Regions from separate parts of the Streptomyces sp. URMC 127 genome, predicted to be linked through region 1. Evidence: riboswitches for the same ligand, from Rfam matches in the RefSeq annotation. Region 1 holds a riboswitch; each other region holds the start of a gene.
What was found. A riboswitch is a leader RNA that binds a small molecule or an ion and turns the genes downstream of it on or off. The one in region 1 is predicted to bind cobalamin.
Positions count from the first base shown of each region.

Region 2: another riboswitch for cobalamin. It lies ahead of ACSNOH_RS29070 (ribonucleoside-diphosphate reductase subunit alpha); the one in region 1 lies ahead of ACSNOH_RS08830 (cobalamin biosynthesis protein).
Region 3: another riboswitch for cobalamin. It lies ahead of metE (5-methyltetrahydropteroyltriglutamate--homocysteine S-methyltransferase); the one in region 1 lies ahead of ACSNOH_RS08830 (cobalamin biosynthesis protein).

Region 1 is NZ_JBPQTW010000025.1:11,374-16,639, forward strand. Features, by position in the region: gene ACSNOH_RS08820 (putative cobaltochelatase) at 1-549, opposite strand, end outside; gene ACSNOH_RS08825 (cobyric acid synthase) at 716-2,224, opposite strand; gene ACSNOH_RS08830 (cobalamin biosynthesis protein) at 2,254-3,255, opposite strand; cobalamin riboswitch at 3,384-3,505, opposite strand; gene ACSNOH_RS08835 (hypothetical protein) at 4,240-4,467, opposite strand; gene ACSNOH_RS08840 (anion permease) at 4,480-5,266, opposite strand, start outside.
Region 2 is NZ_JBPQTW010000216.1:2,599-7,864, forward strand. Features, by position in the region: gene mctP (monocarboxylate uptake permease MctP) at 1-622, shown strand, start outside; cobalamin riboswitch at 957-1,086, shown strand; gene ACSNOH_RS29070 (ribonucleoside-diphosphate reductase subunit alpha) at 1,246-3,636, shown strand; gene ACSNOH_RS29075 (ribonucleotide-diphosphate reductase subunit beta) at 3,699-4,655, shown strand; gene def (peptide deformylase) at 4,726-5,266, opposite strand, start outside.
Region 3 is NZ_JBPQTW010000124.1:204-5,469, forward strand. Features, by position in the region: partial or broken gene ACSNOH_RS22590 (hypothetical protein) at 1-83, opposite strand, end outside; gene ACSNOH_RS22595 (hypothetical protein) at 301-693, shown strand; cobalamin riboswitch at 735-945, shown strand; gene metE (5-methyltetrahydropteroyltriglutamate--homocysteine S-methyltransferase) at 1,119-3,443, shown strand; gene ACSNOH_RS22605 (TetR/AcrR family transcriptional regulator) at 3,536-4,300, opposite strand; gene ACSNOH_RS22610 (hypothetical protein) at 4,408-4,653, shown strand; gene qcrB (cytochrome bc1 complex cytochrome b subunit) at 4,773-5,266, shown strand, end outside.

The DNA of each region.
Region 1 (5,266 bases):
GGGGTTCATGGTGCCGACGAGGAGGAAACGGGACGCGTGACGGACGGAGACGCCCTCGCGTTCGACGTGAGCGGCTCCCATGGCGGCCGCGTCCAGCAAGCTGTCGATGAGGTGGTCGTGCAAGAGGTTGACCTCGTCGACATAGAGCACCCCTCGGTGCGCCTCGGCGAGCAGGCCGGGCTCGAAGGCTTTGACGCCCTCCGCCAGGGCCCGCTCGATGTCGAGTGCACCGACGAGGCGGTCCTCGGAAGCGCCGACGGGGAGCTCGACCATCCGGGCGGGGCGGCCCTCGACCGCGGCGCTCGCATGCGGCCCGTCCGGGCACGCGGGATCGGGTGCTGCCGGGTCGCAGGAGAAACGGCAACCCACGACGACGTCGATCTCCGGCAGCAGCGCCGAAAGCGCTCGTACCGCAGTGGATTTGGCGGTGCCCTTCTCGCCTCGCACGAGAACTCCGCCGATCGACGGCGAGACGGCGTTGAGCAGGAGGCCCAGCCGCATGTCGTCCATCCCGACGATCGCGGTGAACGGGTAGGTAGCCGAAGCCATCAGGTGATATCCCTTTCGAGGTAATCGGACCGGGAATGTTCGTCAGCGGCTGCGCCGCGTGCGATGGTGCAACCGTTGTCCCCGCGTTAGCGGGGGTGTTCCTTTGCTCGGCGATCACCTGGTGGATCGGCTGCTGTCATCCCCGCGCATGCGGGGATCATCGTGCTCACGGCGCCCCGGGCGGTATGAACGGCACTCCGCCCGGCACCCCGTCCTCGATCAGCCGCAGCAGCGCGTCCGTGTCCGCGTGTTCCTCTATCAGGTCGCCCAGCCGGTCCAGCTGTTCCTCCCGCAGCGCGGCGAACGACGTGTCCGGGGCCGGGACGAACGCCCTGCCCGCCGCCTCCGCGACGCGCCGCAGGAACGCCCGGCGGAAGCCGTCGCTCTCCAGGGAGCCGTGCCAGTGCGTGCCCCACACCGCGCCCACCCGGCAGCCGTCCAGGAACGGCTCGTCGCCGCCCAGGACGTCCGCGACGCCGTGGTGGATCTCGTAGCCCTCCACGGGCTCGCCCAGGGCCGTGCCGACCGGTCTCGCCAGCGTCTTCTCCGCCGCGAACCGCACCCGCACCGGCAGCAGGCCCAGCCCCTCGACCACGCCCGCCCGGGACTCCACCTCGTCCTCGATGCGCTCGCCCAGCACCTGGAAGCCGCCGCAGATGCCCAGCACGGGACGGCCCTCCGCCGCGCGCCGCGCCAGGGCGTCCGCCAGGCCGCGCTCGCGCAGCCACGCCAGCGCCCGCACCGTGCCGCGCGTGCCCGGCACGACCACCAGGTCGGCGTCGGCGAGCTCCTCCGGGCGGTCGACGAAGCGCACCACGACGCCCGGCTCGGCCGCCAGTGCGTCCACGTCCGTGAAGTTCGACATCAGCGGCACCGCGCACACCGCGACCCGCAGCACGTCCGCCCCGTGCGGCGGCGCCACCACCGACTCGCGGACCGCGCCCCGCAGGGAGACCCGCAGGCCGTCCTCCTCGTCGATGCCGAGGCCGTGCGCGAACGGCAGGACGCCGAACGTCCGCCGGCCCGTCAGGTCGCGGAGCATGTCCAGGCCCGGCTCCAGCAGCGTCACGTCGCCCCGGAACTTGTTGACGATGTAGCCCGCCACCAGCTCCTGGTCCTCCGGCGACAGCAGTGCTGTCGTGCCGAAGAAGGACGCGAAGACGCCGCCGCGGTCGATGTCGCCGACCACGACCACGGGCAGCCGGGCGGCCCGCGCGATGCCCATGTTGACGATGTCGCTGCGCCGCAGGTTGATCTCGGCCGGGCTGCCGGCACCCTCGCAGATGACCGCGTCGTGGGTGCGCCGCAGTTCGGCCAGGCACTCCGTCACCGTGCCGAACAGCTGCTCCTGGCGGCCCGCGTGGTAGCCGCGAGCGCTGAGCTCGCCGACGGGCTTGCCCATCAGCACCACCTGGCTGCTGCGGTCCCCGCCCGGCTTCAGCAGGACCGGGTTCATGAGCGCGCTCGGCTCGACCCGGGCCGCCGCGGCCTGCATCGCCTGCGCGCGGCCTATCTCCGCGCCCTCGCGCGTCACGTACGAGTTGAGCGACATGTTCTGCGCCTTGAACGGCGCGACCTTGACGCCCTTGCGGGCCAGCCAGCGGCAGATGCCGGCCGTCACCACGCTCTTGCCCGCGTCCGAGGTGGTGCCGGCCACCAGCAGGCCCCCGCCCAGCGGGCCCGCGGGCCCGCTCCTGTCAGCCGTCACCGGCTCCTCCTTGCCGTTCTTGCCGTCGTTGCCGTCCTTGTCGTCCTTGGCGTCGTCAACAGGCTGCCCACTGCGCGGGCCGCCACCGCCGTCCCCAGGGCCAGCAGCGACACCCGGCGCGAGAGGCGTACCGCGCGCTCGATGTCGTCCGTCCGTACGGGGCGGTTCTCCGCGCCCAGTACGGGCCGGTGTTCGACGCGGCCCGCGTAGGCGAGGGTGCCGCCCAGCCGCACGCCGAGCGCGCCCGCGAACGCGGCCTCCACGGGGCCCGCGTTGGGGCTGGGGTGGCGGGAGGCGTCGCGCCGGGCCACGCGCCAGGCGCCGCGCGGGTCGGGGCCCGCGAGGATCGCGAGGGCGGCCGTGAGGCGGGCTCCGGGCCAGCCGGCGATGTCGTCCAGGCGGGCCGAGGCCCAGCCGAAGCGGCGGTAGCGGGGGGACTTGTGACCCACCATCGCGTCGAGGGTGTTCACCGCCCGGAAGCCGATCAGGCCCGGCACGCCGCCGAGCGCGCCCCACACCAGGGCGCCGACCACGGCGTCGGAGGTGTTCTCGGCCACGGACTCCACGACGGCGCGGGCGATCTGCTGGGCGTCCAGCGCCTGCGGGTCGCGGCCGCACAGGTGCGGCAGGCGCTCGCGGGCGACCTCCACGTCACCGGCGGCGAGCGCGCCCCCGACGGCGCGGGCCTCGCGGCCCAGCGACGTGCCGCCGAGCACGGCCCAGGTGGCGGCGGCGGTCAGCGCGACGTCGGCGGTACGGGAACGGGAGGCGCGTACGGCGCGGGCCAGCAGCGCGGCACCAGCCGCCGCGCCCCCGGCGCACACCAGGGTGTGCAGGGCGCCGCGGCCGCGGTCGTCGCGCCACAGGCGGCGTTCCACGGCGAGCGCGGCGCGGCCGAACGCGGCGACGGGGTGGCCGCGGCGCGGGTCGCCCAGGACGCGGTCACCGAGGAAGCCGAGCGCGGCGCCGCACGCGAAACCGATCGGATCGGCGCGCATCGGCTCAGACCGCCGTCACGCCTCGGCGAAGGGAAGCAGCGGTGCGGGGCGTTCGGTGGCGGGCGCCGGGCATGACGATGTGTCCTCACTCAGGGTCCGCGCCCTGGCTCGACGTGACCGGCGACCAGAGTCTCCTGGCTCCCGGATCCGCGCCGCCCCCGGCCTTCCGGCTCGCCGCCGTGGCCATCGCGTGGGGGAGACGCTCCCCGGTGACAGTGGCGGGACCGCGCCGGATTCGCACCGGCTTCCTCTGCTGTCGCCGTTTGGCTCCGGAAGTCCACCATGCGCCGCGGGCGCCGTCAACTCACGCCTGACCTGCCCGGACCGGCACCGGGCAGATCCTTCCCGCCGCAGTGGCGGGCAACCGGCTCGTACGTTTCCGGCGGTGCCGAACCCACCGCCGGTAGGGCACCGCCGATTACGTCCGTGGTGGTCGTTCGCCGTTGCGGCGGGAGGCTGGTTGCCCGGCGGCAACCGGGGCGACGGGCGGAAGTCCGTTCCGCCGCAGCGGCGGGTAACCCGCTCGTACGTGTCCGGCGGTGCCGGACGGACCGCGGGTGCGGGGGGTTGGCGGTACGCCGTGACGGCCGCGGGCCGTTCCTTCCGCCGCCGCGGCGAGCAACCGGCTCGTAGGTTTCCGGCGGTGCCGGACTGGCCGCTGGTACGGCACCGCCGATTACGTCCGTGGTGGTCGTTCGCCGTTGCGGCGGGAGGTTGGTTGCCCGGCGGCAACCGGGGCGACGGGCGGAAGTCCGTTCCGCCGCCGCGGCGAGGAACCCGCTCGTACGTTTCCGGCGGTGCCGGACTGACCGCGGGTGCGGGGGAGGGGTCGGCGGTACGCCGTGACGGCCGCGGGCCGTTCCTTCCGCCGCAGCGGCGGGCAACCCCCTCGTACGTGTTCGGCGGTGCCAGGCTGGCGGCGGTTGCGCGTACGCGAACGGCCGGGTCCGTAGGGGACCCGGCCGTTCGGAGCGGTGAGCGTGGTTACGCCACGATCAAGTAGATGCCGTATCCCACGGCCGCCGCGCACAGCGCGAAGCACGCGTACGCCCCGGAGCGCGCCAGCGCCCCCGCGCCCGTGCCGGAGTCCGCCGACGCCCCCGCGCGGGGCGACGTGCCCACGATGCCCAGGGTGAAGATGCCCACCAGGCCGACCGTCACCACGAGGCTGACGCCGAAGACCTGGCCGAGAGCTGCCCAGTCGATGTGCATGCGTTTCTTCCTTCAGCTCGCCGCCGCGGCGGCAGGAGCCCGCCCGGCCTCGGGGGAGGGGGAGACCGCAACGGCCGGCGGCGGGGCGACGGCCTGCAGGGCCGCGGTGACGACACCCGCCGGCTCCGCGCCGGCGACACCGTCGCGCGAGTCCAGGTCGTCGTGGGTGACCGGCTTGCGGCGCGAGGCCAGCCAGATCGCGCCGGAGACGGCCAGGCCGAGGACGGCGACGGCGGCGACGCCCCAGTTGCCCTGGTCGGCGAGGAGGGCCGCGCCACCGGCGACCAGGCCGGCCGCGGGGAGGGTCAGGCCCCAGGCCATGACCATGCGCCCGGCGGTCGACCAGCGCACGACGCCGCCCTTGCGGCCGAGCCCGGCGCCCATGATCGAGCCGGAGCAGACCTGGGTGGTGGAGAGCGCGAAGCCGATGTGCGAGGAGGCGAGGATCACGGTCGCCGCGCCGGTCTGGGCGGCGAAGCCCTGCGCGGGCTTGATGTCCGTGAGGCCCTTGCCGAGGGTCTGGATGATGCGCCAGCCGCCCAGGTACGTGCCGAGGGCGATGGCCAGGCCGGCCGAGACGATGACCCACAGCGGCGGGTCGGCGTGCGGCGCGACGACGCCGCCGGCGACGAGCGCGAGGGTGATCACACCCATGGTCTTCTGGGCGTCGTTGGTGCCGTGGGCGAGGGAGACCAGGGCGGCCGAGGCGATCTGCCCGGCGCGGTAGCCCTTGGCGGTCTCGCGCTCGTCGCGCCCGCGGGCGAGCCGGTAGGTGAGCCGGGTCGCGCACCAGGCGGCG
Region 2 (5,266 bases), on a different contig from region 1:
GTTCACGGGGGTGGCCTTCGCGGCGATCGGGATCGGCGCCCTGGTCCCGGCCGCGATCATGTCGATCGCTGCCGCGAACCTTTTCACCCGCAACATCTACAAGGACTTCATCAAGCCGGACGCCACGCCCGCGCACGAGGCGAAGGTCTCCAAGCTCGCCTCGCTGCTGGTGAAGGTCGGCGCGCTCGTCTTCGTGCTCACCATGGACAAAACGGTCGCCATCAACTTCCAGCTGCTCGGCGGCATCTGGATCCTGCAGACGGTCCCGGCGCTCGTGGGTGGGCTCTTCACCCGCTGGTTCCACCGCTGGGCCCTGCTGGCCGGCTGGGCGGCGGGCATGGTCTACGGCACCTGGAAGGCGTACGACACGCCGAGCGCCACCCAGGATCATTTCGGAAATACCAACCTCATCCCGCTTATCGGAGAAAAGGGCTATATCGGCCTCACGGCGTTCGTGCTCAATGTGATCGTCGTCATCGTCCTGACCGTCGTCCTGAAGGCGCTCGGCGCGCCGGACGGCACGGACGAGACCACGGCGGCGGACTACACCGCGGACGCCGGCGACCCGGGGGTGCAGCGGGAGCTCCCGCCGGCCACCGCGGGAGTCCCGGGCGGCCACTAGAACGAACGCCTGCGGGCGCCGGGACGATCCCCACCCGGCACCGGAGCGACCCCCGGCGGGCGCCGGGACGACCTTCGGCCGGGCGCCCGGCCCGCGGGGCCGGCAGGGCCGCCACGACCCCTCTTCAGGGGGCGTGGCGGCCCTTTTCCGCGCCCCGCGCCGAAGGGTCCGGTCCGGCCCTTCAGGGACCCTCCCGCGGCCCCCGGAGGGCCCGCGAGCGGCCTCCGCCCGGCATTCGAACCCACCCTCAACACCGGGGCCTGATAACACATTCCGACCCATGCGCTTACCGCGCGACACAACATGTGGGGGCGCGTGCGGGGGGCGGCACTAGATGTATGCTCGTCCTCGCTGTCGTCGCAGGGGAATCCGGTGGAAATCCGGAACTGTCCCGCAACGGTGCATGTATGCCGTTAAGCCGCGCATGCAGGAGTCCGAAGACCTGCCGGCAGCACGCCCTCCACCGAGCCTGCCCTGGGCTCGGCTATGGGCGTTGAATTCGTCCGGGCCTCGCGGGTTGGGCCGGCGGACGCCTACGAGGCATGCCCTGCGCATCAGGCATGCCCGTACGCGCCCGTCGTGCTCTCCCCGCGGCCCACCCAGCCGAGCGAGGGAGAGCCTCAGTGACCATCGCGCCCGCCGATCCGGTCTCAGCGACTGCGGAAGCGACCGGCGGCCCCGGGACCGCGCTGCTGCGCACCCTGACCGACCTCACCGCCGACCTTCCCGCCACCGACCCGGGCAAGGTCGCCGCTGCCGCGCTGCGGGGCCGGAGCGCCACCTCGGACGAGGCCGAGCTCCGCTCCCTCGCCACCGAGGCCGCCGCGGGCCTGATCGCCGAGGAGCCCGAGTACTCCCGCCTCGCCGCGCGCCTGCTCACCCGCGCGATCGCCGACGAGGCCGCCGGCCAGGGCGCCACCTCCTTCTCGGCCTCGGTCGCCGTGGGCCACCGGGAGGGCCTGATCGCGGACGAGACCGCCGCGTTCGTCGCCGCCCACGCCGCGCGCCTCGACGAGCTCGTCGAGAAGGCCCTCGCCGACGGCGCCGACGACCGCTTCGGCTACTTCGGCCTGCGCACCCTGCACAGCCGCTACCTGCTGCGCCACCCGATCACCCGCGACGTGATCGAGACCCCGCAGCACTTCCTGCTGCGCGTGGCCTGCGGCCTGGCCGAGGACCACTCCGAGCGCGCCCTCGCCGACGTCGCCGAGCTGTACGGCCTGACGAGCTCCCTGTCGTACCTGCCGTCCTCGCCGACCCTGTTCAACTCCGGCACCCGCCACCCGCAGATGTCGTCCTGCTACCTGCTGGACTCCCCGCTGGACGAGCTGGACTCCATCTACGACCGCTACCACCAGGTGGCGCGCCTGTCGAAGCACGCGGGCGGCATCGGCCTATCGTACTCGCGCATCCGCTCGCGCGGCTCGCTGATCCGCGGCACCAACGGCCACTCCAACGGCATCGTGCCGTTCCTGCGCACCCTCGACGCCTCCGTCGCCGCGGTCAACCAGGGCGGCCGCCGCAAGGGCGCCGCCTGCGTCTACCTGGAGACGTGGCACGCCGACATCGAGGAGTTCCTGGAGCTCCGCGACAACACCGGCGAAGAGGCCCGCCGCACCCACAACCTCAACATCGCGCACTGGATCCCGGACGAGTTCATGCGCCGCGTCGAGGCCGACGCCGAGTGGTCGCTGTTCTCCCCCGCCGACACGCCCGACCTGGTCGACCTCTACGGCGACGAGTTCGACGCCGCCTACCGCGCCTACGAGGCCGCGGGCAAGGCCGTCAAGACCATCCCGGCCCGCGTCCTGTACGCCCGCATGATGCGCACCCTCGCGCAGACCGGCAACGGCTGGATGACGTTCAAGGACGCCGCCAACCGCACCGCCAACCAGACGGCCGAGAAGGGCGCGGTCGTCCACTCCTCGAACCTCTGCACCGAGATCCTCGAGGTCACGGACGACGGCGAGACCGCGGTGTGCAACCTGGGCTCGGTCAACCTCGCGCAGCACCTCGGCGCCGACGGCGAGATGGACTGGGAGAAGCTCGACCGCACCGTCCGTACGGCCGTCACCTTCCTCGACCGCGTCGTGGACATCAACTTCTACCCGACCGAGCAGGCCGGCAGCTCCAACAGCCGCTGGCGCCCGGTGGGCCTGGGCCTGATGGGCCTGCAGGACGTCTTCTTCCGCCTGCGCCTGCCCTTCGACTCGGCCGAGGCGAAGGCCCTGTCCACCAAGATCTCCGAGCGGATCATGCTCGCGGCGTACGAGGCCTCCGCCGACCTCGCCGAGCGCAACGGCCCGCACCCGGCCTGGTCCGCGACCCGCACCGCCCGCGGCGTGCTGCACCCGGACCACTACCCCAACGCCGTCGCCGCGTGGGAGGAGCGCTGGGAGGCCCTGCGCGCCCGCATCGCCGAGGTCGGCATGCGCAACTCGCTGCTGCTCGCCATCGCCCCCACGGCGACCATCGCCTCCATCGCGGGCGTGTACGAGTGCATCGAGCCGCAGGTCTCCAACCTCTTCAAGCGCGAGACGCTCTCGGGTGAGTTCCTGCAGGTCAACACCTACCTGGTGGAGGACCTCAAGAAGCTCGGCGTGTGGGACCGCACCACCCGCGACGCCATGACCGAGGCCAACGGCTCGATCCAGGACATGAAGTGGATTCCGCAGGAGGTGCGCGACCTGTACCGCACCGCCTGGGAGATCCCGCAGCGCGCCCTGATCGACATGGCCGCGGCCCGTACGCCGTACCTGGACCAGAGCCAGTCGCTGAACCTCTTCATGGCCTCGCCCACCATCGGCAAGCTCAGCTCGATGTACGCGTACGCCTGGAAGCAGGGCATCAAGACGACGTACTACCTGCGCTCGCGCCCGGCCACCCGGATCGCCCGCGCGGCGTCCGGCGGTGCCGCCGCCCCCGCCACCATCCCCGTGCAGCAGGCCGCGCCCGACGCGGACGCCATCGCCTGCTCCCTTGAGAACCCCGAGTCCTGCGAGGCCTGCCAGTGACCACCGCGCCCGAACGCCCCAAGAACCTGCTCGACCCGGGCTTCGAGCTGACCCTGCGCCCGATGCGGTACCCGGACTTCTACGACCGCTACCGCGACGCGATCAAGAACACCTGGACCGTCGAGGAGGTCGACCTCCACTCGGACGTCGCCGACCTCGCCAAGCTCTCCCCGGGTGAGCAGCACATGATCGGCCGTCTGGTCGCGTTCTTCGCGACCGGCGACTCGATCGTGGCGAACAACCTCGTGCTGACGCTGTACAAGCACATCAACTCGCCCGAGGCGCGCCTGTACCTGTCGCGGCAGCTGTTCGAGGAGGCCGTGCACGTCCAGTTCTATCTGACGCTGCTCGACACCTACCTGCCCGACCCGGACGAGCGCGCGGCGGCCTTCGCGGCCGTGGAGAACATCCCCTCCATCCGCGACAAGGCGCAGTTCTCCTTCAAGTGGATCAACGAGGTCGAGAAGCTGGAGAGCCTGCAGACGAAGGCCGACCGCCGTCGCTTCCTGCTCAACCTCATCTGCTTCGCCGCGTGCATCGAGGGCCTGTTCTTCTACGGCGCCTTCGCCTACGTGTACTGGTTCCGCAGCCGCGGCCTGCTGCACGGCCTCGCGACCGGCACCAACTGGGTGTTCCGCGACGAGTCCATGCACATGGACTTCGCGTTCTCCGTCGTGGACACCGTCCGCGAGGAGGAGCCGGACCTGTTCGACGACGAGCTCCAGCAGCAGGTCACGGACATGCTGAAGGAGGCCGTCGAGTGCGAGCTGCAGTTCGCCCGTGACCTGTGCGGCGAGGGCCTGCCGGGCATGAACACCGAGTCCATGCGCGAGTACCTGCAGTGCGTCGCCGACCAGCGCCTGCAGCGCCTGGGCATCGCCCCGGTGTTCGGCTCGGAGAACCCGTTCTCCTTCATGGAGCTGCAGAACGTCCAGGAGCTGACCAACTTCTTCGAGCGCCGCGCCTCCGCGTACCAGGTGGCCGTCGAGGGCACGGTCGGCTTCGACGAGGAGTTCTAGAACACCGTTGCTCGCGACAACGGCGAGGGCCCGTACGGAACACGTTCCGTACGGGCCCTCGCCGTATGCGTCAGTCGTTGGCGACGACCGGGTACCACGGCGTGCCCTCTTCCATCTGCCGCAGGGCGTCCTTGCGCTCGCGCTTGGAGAGGCGGTCGATGTAGAGCCGGCCGTAGAGGTGGTCGGTCTCGTGCTGCAGGCAGCGGGCGAAGTAGCCGGTGCCCCGGACGCGGATGGGATTGCCCTTGGCGTCCTGGCCGCGGACGACGGCGTAGTCGGGGCGGGCGAGGGAGGCGTAGGCCGTGGGGACGGAGAGGCAGCCCTCGTTGGAGTCGTCCAGGACCCGGCGGTCTGCCGGGAGGTCCTCCAGGACGGGGTTGCAGACGGTGCCCACGTGGCGGACGCCCTCGTCGTCCATGCAGTCGTAGACGAAGACCTTGAGGTCGACGCCGATCTGGTTGGCGGCGAGGCCGACGCCCTCGGCGGTGCGCTGGCTCGCGAACATGTCGTCGATCAGCTGGGCGAGCTCGTCGTCGAAGGAGGTGACGTCCTTGCACTCGCGGTGCAGGACGGGGTTGCCGACGACGGTGATCGGGCGGGACGTGCCGCGC
Region 3 (5,266 bases), on a different contig from region 1:
AGCAGCAGGACGGAGACCAGCACGGCCACCACGGCCCGCAACGCGGGCTGCCGGGACGGCGGTGCGGGGCTCCACAGGGTCATGCACCAAGCGTAATCAGTCAATTACTTTGGGCGCATTCCACCGTTCGGGTGAGGCCGTCGGCGCCGGCGCGGCATCTCCCGCCGGGAACGGGGCACCTGGCCCGTATGGTCGCACAGCCCGCGGCACGGAACCCGGGCGCGCCGTACGGTCGGAGCAGGGCTTCCCCGTCCTCGGCGGCGGCCCCGAGCCACGGCAACGACGGCGGAGGAGGAGCAGGTGACGGATGCCCGGGAGAGTGCGGACCACGTCAGCGTGCATCTGACGGACTGCGGTCACCAGGATGCGGGCGCGGTCTTCGGCGTCCTTGAGGCCGCCTTCCCCGAGGCCGGGCCGCCGCGCAGCGAGACCAGCCCGGGCGCGCCCGGCGCGGGTCCGATGATCTGGTGCATGACCGTCGACACCCGCGCGCGGCGGGCGGCAGGCGGGCAGCCGCCGGGGCAGGCGCCCCTCACGGGGACGGTCACGGCCGATCTGTTCGGGGCCGCCGACCCCGTACGCCAGGTCAAGGAGGAGCTGGAGCGGGCCTTCGCCGCCGAGCACCGCGGCCACGTCTCCGGCGAGCACGAGATGGAGCTGCGGCTGCGTCTGGCGACGCGAACCGCCTCGTGAGGCGCGCCACTTCGCTCTTCCGCCACCGCGTCCCGGCAGCCTAGAGTGCACGGTGCAGCTGGTTCGCCCTGCTCGCCAGGCAGGCGCGTCGCAAGAGGGAACCCGGTGGGAATCCGGGACTGCCCCGCAGCGGTGAGCGGGAACGACCGCCGTCATACGCACTGGATCCGCGAGGGTCCGGGAAGCGACGGCCAGTAGGTGCCATACGGCGTGCCCGCGAGTCCGAAGACCTGCCAACTGCCCGTGCGCTGCCGAGCGCACGGAGATCCCGGTGACCTCGAGGGCGGGTCGGCGAACATACAGGCGGGCACACGCGGCGGCGCAACGAGCGACCGCATCGCGGCGGCGGCCCGTCCGGTCTGCCGTCCCTTCGCGCCTTCCGTCCGTCCCGGGGTCATGGACGCACGCTCGCGAAGGAGAGTTCCGTGACCAGCAAGTCCGCAGCCGCGGCAGCACAGGCCACCGTTCACGGCTATCCCCGGCAGGGGCAGGGCCGGGAACTGAAGAAGGCGATCGAGGGGTACTGGAAGGGCCGTGTCACGGCCGAAGCCCTGCAGGAGACCGCCGCCGCGCTGCGCCGCACGAACTGGCAGCAGCTCGCCGAGGCCGGTGTGCACGAAGTGCCCACGGGCGACTTCTCGTTCTACGACCACGTCCTGGACACCAGTGTGATGGTCGGTGCGATCCCCGGGCGGCACCGCGCGGCCGTCGAGGCCGGTGCCCTGGACGGCTACTTCGCCATGGCCCGTGGCACGCAGGAGGTGGCGCCGCTGGAGATGACCAAGTGGTTCGACACCAACTACCACTACCTGGTCCCCGAACTCGGCCCGGACACGGTCTTCTCCGCGGACTCCGGCAAGCAGGTCGCGGAGCTGAAGGAGGCCCTGGCGCTCGGCCTGACGGCCCGTCCGGTGCTCGTCGGCCCGGTCACGTACCTGCTGCTGGCCAAGCCCGCGCCCGGCGTCGCCGCCGGCTTCGAGCCGCTCACCCTCCTCGACCGGCTGCTGCCGGTGTACGCGGAGGTCCTCGCCGACCTGCGGGCCGCGGGCGCCGCATGGGTGCAGCTCGACGAGCCCGCCCTGGTGCAGGACCGCTCCCCGGCCGAGCTGAACGCCGCCGCCCGCGCCTACCGCGAGCTGGGCGGTCTCACCGACCGGCCCCGGCTGCTGGTCGCCTCGTACTTCGACCGGCTCGGCGAGGCCCTGCCGGTCCTCGCCAAAGCGCCCGTCGAAGGCCTCGCGCTGGACTTCACCGGACCCGCCGCCGCCAACCTCGGCGACCTCGCGGCCGCCGGCGGGCTGCCCGGCAAGCGGCTCGTGGCCGGCGTCGTCGACGGCCGCAACGTGTGGATCAACGACTTCGAGAAGTCCCTGTCCGTCCTCGGCACCCTCCTCGGCCTCGCCGGCCGGGTCGACGTCGCGCCGTCCTGCTCCCTGCTGCACGTGCCGCTGGACGCGGCGGCCGAGCGGGACATCGACCCGCAGATCGCCCGCTGGCTCGCGTTCGCCCGCCAGAAGACCGCCGAAGTGGTCACCCTGGCCCGCGGCCTGGCCGAGGGCCCGGACACCGTCGCGGCCGCCCTGGCCGCCAACCGCGCCGACCTGGCCTCGCGGGCCGGCTCCGCCATCACCCGCGACCCGGCCGTGCGCGCCCGCGCCGCGGCCGTCACCGAGGCCGACTGCCGCCGCTCACAGCCGTACGAGCAGCGGGCCGCCGCCCAGCGGGCCCACCTCGGCCTGCCCCTGCTGCCGGTCACCACCATCGGCTCCTTCCCGCAGACCACGGAGCTGCGCACGGCGCGCGCCGACCTGCGGTCCGGCCGGATGGACGAGGAGGCGTACGAGGAGCGCATCAAGGCCGAGATCCGTGAGGTCCTCGCCTTCCAGGAGAAGGCCGGCATCGACGTGCTCGTGCACGGCGAGCCCGAGCGCAACGACATGGTGCAGTACTTCGCCGAGCAGCTGACGGGCTATCTGGCCACGCAGCACGGCTGGGTCCAGTCGTACGGCACGCGCTACGTCCGGCCGCCGATCCTGGCCGGTGACATCTCCCGCCCCGAGCCGATGACGGTGCGCTGGACCCGCTACGCCCAGTCGGTGGCGGGCAAGCCCGTCAAGGGCATGCTGACCGGCCCGGTCACCATGCTCGCCTGGTCGTTCGTCCGTGACGACCAGCCGCTCGGCGAGACCGCCCGCCAGGTCGCCCTCGCCCTGCGCGACGAGGTCGCCGACCTGGAGGCCGCGGGCACGTCGGTGATCCAGGTGGACGAGCCCGCGCTGCGCGAGACGCTGCCGCTGCGCGCCGCCGGCCACGCCGCGTACCTGGCGTGGGCGACGGAGGCCTTCCGCCTCACCACCGCCGGCGTCCGGCCGGACACACAGATCCACACGCACATGTGCTACGCGGAGTTCGGCGACATCCTGCGGGCCATCGACGACCTCGACGCCGACGTCATCAGCCTGGAGGCCGCCCGCTCGCACATGCAGGTCGCCGCCGAGCTGGCCACGGCGGGCTACCCGCGCGAGGTCGGGCCCGGCGTCTACGACATCCACTCCCCGCGCGTCCCCGGCGCGGACGAGGCCGCGGCGCTGCTGCGCAAGGGCCTGGAGGCGATCCCCGGCGAGCGGCTGTGGGTCAACCCCGACTGCGGACTGAAGACCCGCGGCTGGCCCGAGGTCCGGGCCTCGCTGGAGAACCTGGTCGCGGCGGCGCGGCAGGTGCGGGCGGAGCTGCCCGGAGGTGCTGCCTGACGGAACCTTTGCTGAGAGCCTGACTTCCTCAGAACCCGCGGGAGGGGGCGGGCGCCGGTGCGATCCGGCGCCCGCCCCCTCCTGTCGTGCCGTCAGCGCGCGGGCAGGATCCGGTCGAGGTGGTAGTCCAGCGTCGCCCGCACGTCGGCGAGGGTGCGCCGGCCGTGGAGCACGTCCATCCCCAAACCCGTCGCCCCGGATACCAGCAGGTCCGCCTCCCGGTCGGGGTCGAGGCCGGGCGGGGGGCCGTCCGCCGCGTGCGCCTGCCGGATCAGGCCGGCGACGAGCTCCTCCACGGGCCGGCCGGCGTGCAGGAAGACTTCGGCCAGGGCGGGGTCGTTCAGGCTGCGCACGTAGTACGCGACGAAGACGCGCAGCGCCCGGCCGCGCTGCTCGTCCAGCGGCAGGAACTCGCCGAGGACGGCGCCCAGGACGGCCCGCGGGTCCGGCGGGCCGGCGAGCCGGGCCATGCGCTCCCGGGCCCGCCGCTCGTTCTCCTCGTGCAGCAGGTTCAGTGCGGCCACGAGGAGGCCGTGCTTGCTCCCGAAGTGGTACTGGACCACGCGCAGGGACACGCCCGCCGCGGCCGCGACCTCCCGCATGCTGGCGGCCTCCAGGCCGCGCTCCGCGGCGATCCGCCAGACGGCCTCGGCGATCTGCTGCCGGCGCGCTCCTCCCTCGGCGCGGGCGGCGGGCTCGCCCGCCGCGGGCCGGGCCGCGGCCGCCCGGCTGCGCGCCACGGCCCGCCGCCGGTACGCCTTGGCCTGGCAGCCGCGCGAGCAGTAGACGGGCGGGCGGCCCCGGACGGCGGCGGCGAGCGGGACCCCGCAGACCCGGCATGGATTTTCGTCACGCATAAAGGCAGCCTACTCCCAGGAAAAATGCGTGATGAAACCCGACATACAACGCACACCCCTTGATACGGTCGTACCAAGAAACGGAACTCCGAGCAGAGGGGTGCATCGTGCACGAGGCCTGGTACAGGCTCATCTCCATCGTCGTGTGCGTCGTGGGCGTCTGGCAGGGCCCGCTGGCGATCGTCTACCGGCTCGTCAGCGACGACGGGGGCACGGTCATGCGGGCGGCGAACTACCTCCCGTCGCCCTGGTGCTACGTCGTGGCCGTCGTGGCGGGGCTCGTCGCGTACGGCGTGCTGGCCGTGCTCGACGCCGGGCGCAAGAAGGCGCTGGCCCGGCAGGCCGCCGCCTAGCGCTCACGGTTCCGGGTGACACCCGCCCGCCGTGCGGTTGAGATCCCGGCGCGCCGGTTACCCATCAGCCGCGGTCCCGTGAGGAAGCGGTGCCGGAGAGCCGACAGGGAGCGTGGCGGGTGAAAGAGAAGGTCCGGGATGCGGCCCTGACCGGCTTCGTGGCGCTGGACCGGCGGCTGCCGGCCGCCGAAGCGGCGAAGGCGCTGCTGCGCAAGGCGTTCCCCGACCACTGGTCGTTCCTCCTGGGGGAGCTCGCCCTCTACAGCTTCGCCGTCCTGGTGCTCACCGGCTCCTACCTCACGCTCTTCTTCGACCCGAGCATGACGCAGAGCGTGTACGCCGGGCCGTACGAGCCGCTGCGCGGCCTGCGGATGTCGCAGGCGTACCTGTCGACGCTCCAGCTGAGCTTCGAGGTGCGGGGCGGGCTGCTCATCCGCCAGGTCCACCACTGGGCCGCGCTCGTCTTCGTGGCGGCGATCGCGGTCCACATGCTCCGGATCTTCTTCACGGGCGCCTTCCGCAGGCCCCGGGAGGTGAACTGGATCGTGGGGCTGACGCTGTTCGCCCTCTCCCTCCTCGAAGGGTTCGCCGGCTACTCGCTCCCCGACGACCT